2 linked regions of the Paraneptunicella aestuarii genome follow. Each later gene encodes a partner of the first gene's protein in a complex. Links are inferred from orthologs where the notes say so. Each region holds a gene or a part of one and is shown on either strand. Other genes may lie near its edges.

What was found.
Region 2: the proteins of rppH (region 1) and dapF are in contact, whole or in part, in a solved structure (PDB 5YGU), measured with the Escherichia coli proteins. The link is inferred for Paraneptunicella aestuarii from one-to-one orthologs.

The regions. Positions count from the first base shown.
Region 1 is NZ_CP074570.1:4,050,492-4,053,589, forward strand. Bases 168-2,938 are described here. They hold rppH (RNA pyrophosphohydrolase), read right to left. Parts: upstream 1,935-2,938; coding sequence 1,401-1,934; downstream 168-1,400. Other genes in these bases: ptsP (phosphoenolpyruvate--protein phosphotransferase), read right to left, coding at 168-1,393; mutH (DNA mismatch repair endonuclease MutH), read left to right, coding at 2,036-2,719; KIH87_RS15620 (helix-turn-helix transcriptional regulator), read right to left, coding at 2,748-2,938. Also shown: more of ptsP, read right to left, coding at 1-167; more of KIH87_RS15620, read right to left, coding at 2,939-3,098. UniProt on the Escherichia coli protein: Master regulator of 5'-end-dependent mRNA decay.
Region 2 is NZ_CP074570.1:4,273,914-4,277,208, reverse strand. What follows is about bases 33-3,000. They hold dapF (diaminopimelate epimerase), read left to right. Parts: upstream 33-1,085; coding sequence 1,086-1,916; downstream 1,917-3,000. Other genes in these bases: xerC (tyrosine recombinase XerC), read left to right, coding at 2,635-3,000; KIH87_RS16635 (DUF484 family protein), read left to right, coding at 1,913-2,596; lysA (diaminopimelate decarboxylase), read left to right, coding at 33-1,053. Outside these bases: more of lysA, read left to right, coding at 1-32; more of xerC, read left to right, coding at 3,001-3,295. UniProt on the Escherichia coli protein: Involved in the succinylase branch of the L-lysine biosynthesis and in the biosynthesis of the pentapeptide incorporated in the peptidoglycan moiety. Catalyzes the stereoinversion of LL-2,6-diaminopimelate (L,L-DAP) to meso-diaminopimelate (meso-DAP).

The sequences.
Region 1 (3,098 bases):
CATCACCAGAAGCCAGATAATTGGCATCCAACTCCGCAGACAACCCGGCATTAATAAGCAATTCGATACTGCAGCCATCTTGTGTTGTGGCTTCGATATCAGCGTATCCAGCAATCGTCTGTTCCAGCTCTTGTTCTTCTTCGACCAACAGTTTGTAGTGCTCTAGAGTCCCTTCGTCCGGGTTGACTTTGATCTCCCCAACATAACCATCCAGCACCAATTGCCGTCCACCAAACAACGACAAAGGCACATCAGAGATCCCCATTACCGCCGGGATCCCCATCGCTCGAGCTAAAATCGCAGTATGAGAATTTGTCGCGCCTTTCAAGGACACAATCCCTTTCAAACTGCCCGCCGGATATTCAGCCAACATGGCGGCAGAAACTACATCCGCGACCAATATCACTTCATCCGCAACTTGTTCGAAATCAGTCTTCTCAGCGACCAGATGCAAAAACACTCTGTTACTCAAATCAGCAACATCGATGGCACGTTCTCGCATGTAAGGGTCAGACATTCTGGAAAAGCGATGCTGATAATCTTCCGACACGATTTTCAAAGCCGATGCAGCATCCCAACCTTCTTTAATCTTGTCTTCCACTTCATGCCCAAGACTGTTGGCATCAAGCAATAGATCATACATTTGGAAGATAGTGGCAACATCTTCTGGAACGCTACCTTCAATACGCTCATTCAGCTCGGCAATATCTTGCTTGGTTGCCACAACCGCAGCTCGATATTCTTTAACTTCCCGCTTGGTTTTCTTACTCTTACGCAGTACATAATCTCGAAGATGGGCTCTGGCACTAGGCACCACGCCTTCACCAATTGCCAGGCCGGGAGAACCAGGAATACCCCAGATAGAGCGCTGCTTATGAGTTTTAACTCCAGACTCGCTAAGTTGCAAAGCGCCTCTGGCTTCAGCATTGGCAATCTCTAACGCCATTTGAACAGCCAACGTCACTAGCAAGGCTTCATCTTGCTCACTAAATTTTCGACGCTGCTTTTGCTGAACACTAATAACGCCAAGCACTCGACGTTGATGAATAATGGGGGTGCCTAAAAAGGCATGATAGGATTCTTCTTTAACTTCAGGGTAGTGTTTGAAACGCGGATGCGCTTGAGCATCCGCGACATTGATAGGCTCTTCTCTTTGCCCGATAAGGCCAATGAGCCCTTCCGAAAACCCGATTGCCACGCGCCCAACGGCGTCGGCAGACAAACCTTCTGTGGCAACCAAACGAAAGTGTTGTTCTTGATAGTCAGCCAAATACACACTGCAACAGTCGATTTGCATAACCTCAACCAAACGTTGAGCAACACATGTCAATGCTTCTTCCAAAACCGGGATCTGGCTGATTTCCTGCACTATTTCCTTCAGTTTTGTGAGCATAGTGCGGTTATCTCCTACGCCTTCGTTTGACTCTTTTCTCAGGACTAATTTTACTTGTCAGAGAATGAATGGGCATTGCGGTCGTTACAAACTCTTTCATGACCTTTCGGTACACATCGCGTTTAAACGACACAACATTACGCACCGGATACCAATAACTTACCCAGCGCCAATCGTCAAATTCAGGGTGTCCTGAATGTAACAGATTCACATCTTTCTCATCACAGGTAAGCTGCAACAAGAACCATTTTTGCTTTTGACCAATGCATACCGGATTGGAATCCCGGCGAATTAAACGTTTGGGTAAACGATAGCGTACCCAATTTTTCGTGATCTTAAGAATTTTAACCTGATGTGGCTTTAATCCGACCTCTTCGTTTAACTCTCTATACATCGCCTGTTCGGCAGTTTCCCCATCGTCAATTCCGCCCTGCGGAAACTGCCATGAATGTTGACCAAAGCGTCGAGCCCAAAAAACCTGACCGCTAGGATTGCAAATAATAATGCCAACATTCGCGCGGAACCCTTCTGTATCTATCACCTAGACTCCGGGCGCATAACCATTAGATGTTTTCCATTCTTCCACAAACTGATACGCTTTCAAAGCTTTAGTTAAATCACCAAGGTGTGTTGATCTTTCAAATGAGTATTTCAGTTCCCTCTACCCCACCTAAAAGCCAGTCAGAACTTATGGAAAGAGCCATGTCACTGGCTGGTTATAGTCTGGGAGAATTAGCCCAATTCGCTAATATTCGTATACCAAACGACTTTCGTCGTGAAAAAGGCTGGACGGGTCAACTTATCGAGCTATTCCTTGGTGCTGAAGCGGGCTCAAAACCAGAACAGGATTTTCCCGCATTAGGCATAGAACTAAAAACCATTCCTGTTGATTATCAAGGGCAAGCGTTAGAAACCACTTATGTCTGCTATGCACCATTGATGAATGTGACAGGCATCGAATGGGAAACCAGCAATGTACGCAACAAACTGGCGCAAGTGCTATGGCTACCTATTCAAGGGCAAAGAGAGCTAGCGCCCGCAGAACGATTGGTAGGTAGCGCCTTTTTATGGCAACCCGATGTGTACCAGACTCAACAGCTTAGACAAGATTGGGAAGAGTTAATGGATATGATCGCATTGGGTGAAATTGAAAACGTTACCGCCCGACATGGCGAAGTATTACAGCTACGCCCTAAAGCAGCCGATGGTAATGCACTTACCGATGCCATTGGTAAAGGCGGTGTAACCATCAAAACTCGCCCAAGGGGTTTTTACTTAAGGAAATGCTTTACCAATACCTTGCTAGCGCAGCATTTTGGAGATTAGAGATAGCAAAACACAAGGATGAAAAACGTTAATCCTCTACTTCTGCGTCTACACTACGCCCCATCTTACGAATATATTGAACAAAGATATCGCTAAGATACTTTTCTGAATCAAAACCCAGCCGTTTGGCAACGGTAGAGACTTTAATATCAGTACGAGTCAGCAACAACTTGGCGTATTCCAAACGATAGTGATAAATAAAGGCTCTAAAATTGCGATTCAAAATAGAACGGGATGCCACTGCCAGTTCAATAGGTTCAATGTTGGCAACATCGGTAATGTGTCGCAACTGTAAGCCTTTCTTTCGGTAAGCCTTATATTTGATAATCGCCTTTTCTGCTTTACTTAACACATCCTGCAAATGCTTTTCACTAAAACC
Region 2 (3,295 bases), 220 kb from region 1 along the record:
GTGTTGAACGTGCTCGCTCGCCTGGGCTCAGGGTTTGATATCGTTTCTGGTGGTGAGTTGGCGAGAGTGATTGAAGCCGGTGGTGATCCTAAAAAAGTTGTCTTTTCTGGTGTAGCGAAGACCGAATCCGAGATCCGCTATGCGTTAGAACAACATATCATGTGTTTTAACGTGGAATCGCAAGCCGAATTATTGCGTATTAATAAAGTGGCAGGAGAAATGAACCAAGTCGCGCCGATCTCCTTGCGTGTTAACCCGGATGTCGATGCTGGTACTCACCCTTACATTTCAACAGGTTTAAAGGCCAACAAATTTGGTATTGAACGAGAAGTGGCTATTTCTATCTATGAGCAAGCTTCTCAAATGGAACATATCAAGGTTGTGGGAATGGATTGCCATATCGGTTCTCAATTAACGGACATTAAACCTTTCGTTGATGCTTTGGATAGACTATTAGTGCTGGTGGATGAACTGGCCGCAAAAGGAATTCATATTTCACACCTGGATGTGGGTGGTGGATTAGGTGTCACTTACAACAAAGAAACGCCTCCGCATCCTGATGAATACGCTAAAGCCTTGGCTGAGAGGCTGAAAGATCGTCCAGAACTCACCTTGATTTTTGAGCCGGGAAGAGCGATAGCTGCAAATGCTGGCATTCTTGTCACAAAGGTTGAATTCCTGAAGAAAAATGCAGAGAAAAACTTCGCTATTATTGATGCGGCAATGAATGATTTGATTCGTCCTTCACTCTATTCCGCCTGGCAAAATATTATTGAGGTTAATCGTTGCGAATCAACGCACAAGGCCATATATGATGTCGTGGGGCCAGTTTGTGAAACTGGAGACTTTCTGGGTAAAGATCGTGAATTAGCGATACAGGAAGGAGACTTGATTGCCGTGCGAAGCTGCGGTGCATATGGATTTGTGATGTCGTCTAATTACAATACTCGCGTTAGACCTGCCGAAGTTATGGTGGACGGCGACCAGGTTTATTTAGTAAGAGAGCGCGAAAAATTGCAAGATCTCTGGAAAGGTGAGTGCAAACTCCCATAAACTAGTTCGATTAATGTGTTACGGTTGTCTCCATGCTGATTAATTTTTCTAAAATGCACGGGTTGGGTAATGACTTTGTTGTTATCGATAATTTGACTCAAAACGTGTATTTCTCGAAAGAAAAGATCCGTCAATTAGCGGATCGCAATTTTGGTGTCGGCTTCGACCAAATGTTATTGGTTGAACCGCCTTACGATCCTGATCAGGATTTCCATTATCGAATCTTCAATGCGGATGGTTCCGAGGTGTCGCAGTGCGGCAACGGCGCTCGTTGCTTTGGTCGCTTCGTTAAAATGAAGGGGCTAACCAATCGCAATAAGATTATTGTTAGCACCAAAGCTGGGCGCATGGTGTTGTATCTGGAAAATGATGGCCAGGTAACGGTCAACATGGGGAAACCCCTGTTATTGCCAGCCGAAATTCCGATGAAAGCGAACAAACAGGAAAGCACTTACGTTATTCGTGTAGAAGATACCACCGTGTTTTATGGCGCTGTTTCTATGGGCAACCCTCATTGTGTATTGGAAGTCGATGATGTCGACACCGCACCGGTAGAAACGCTGGGGCCTGCTCTGGAAAAGCATGAGCGATTCCCCGAAGGTGTGAACGTTGGTTTTATGCAAATATTATCTCCGGAGCACATTAAGTTACGTGTGTTTGAACGAGGCGTGGGTGAAACCTTGGCATGTGGAAGCGGAGCCTGTGCTGCAGCCGTAGTTGGGCAGCTTCAGAATAAGTTGGGAAATGATGTGAGGGTGGACTTACCTGGTGGTTCCCTTAGAATTCGGTATAACGGTAATGATAGTGTAGTAAAAATGACCGGCCCGGCCGAGCATGTTTTTGATGGAAGCATCAATATATGAGTGAATCAGGTAATACAATAAAAATAACGAAAAATCAGGATGATGCGATTGAGCTGGATGCCCTGCAGGTTAAGAATTACCTATTGGCAAATCCTGATTTTTTTAATCAGTATCCTCTACTGGCAGAAGAATTAAAGATCCCCCATCAAAAGAAAGGCGCGGTGTCTTTGGTTGAGCTGCAATCAGAACAGCTAAGAGATAAGGTGCATGAATTACAGGTGCAAATCAGTCAACTAATGACCGTTGCCAAACACAATGAAAAGATTTATCGCCTGTATGCTGAGCTGAATTTGCGGCTGTTTCAGTGTAATAGCATTGACGAAATGCGCACGACACTAAATGACAGCATCGAAAAAGAATTTGCATTAGCCGCTGTGGCGTTAAGCATATTTAATGCAGACAATGCGCTCTCTCAAGCAGATCGTGATTTATTGAAGAACAAACGATTCAAGCAGAAAGGCTTTTTCTTCGGTCGTATGACACAACAAGAGAATGCCATTTTATTTGGTGAGCAAGAAGTGGAATCGGTTGCCTTGATGTTACTGGGGGACGACGGTGAACTTGGTATTCTTGCCATTGCCAGTAAAGAGCCGGATCACTTTTCTCCAGAAATGGATACCTTGCTAATTGCCCAACTGCAACAACTTCTGACCTTATTGGTCTGCAAAGTGCTGGGATAATTGGAGAATATTGCAAGGAAATATAAAGAGTTTTGCCTATGAGCGATGAACAGATCCCTCAAGCCTTGATTAACAACATCGACGATTTTGTTGGATTTTTGAAATATGAGAGGAATCTGTCGGGCAAAACTCTAGATAATTATCAGCGACAATTGCTGGTGATCGCTTCACAAATCCCTGTCAAAGATTGGTCTCAGTTAACCAGCCAGCATGTTAAATCGGTTCTTGCTCAAGCTCGCCGAAATAATTTAAGTCCTCGCAGTATTGCACTTCGTCTATCTGCCTTACGCACTTTTTGCCGCTTTTTGGTTAGTCAGGGGGTGTTGCAGAATAATCCCGCTCAAAGCATTAGTGCGCCGAAGCAGGGACGACCATTACCGAAGCAGCTTAGCGTTGATGAAATGACGCAATTACTCAATATTAATGATGACTCTGTACTGGCTGTTCGTGATAAAGCGATTATGGAATTGGCATATGGTTGCGGATTGCGTTTGTCGGAATTATCAGGGCTTAATCTGGTGAATATTGAAGATGCCGGGCGACGGCTTCGAGTTCGAGGTAAGGGCAGTAAGGAACGGATCCTGCCAGTGGGGAAGGTTGCCAGAGAAGCGTTGTCTGAATGGTTGAAAATACGAGGACAATTGGCTGATATTGGTGAGCAAGCTGTGTTTTTATCGAAACGCAAACAGCGCATTAGCA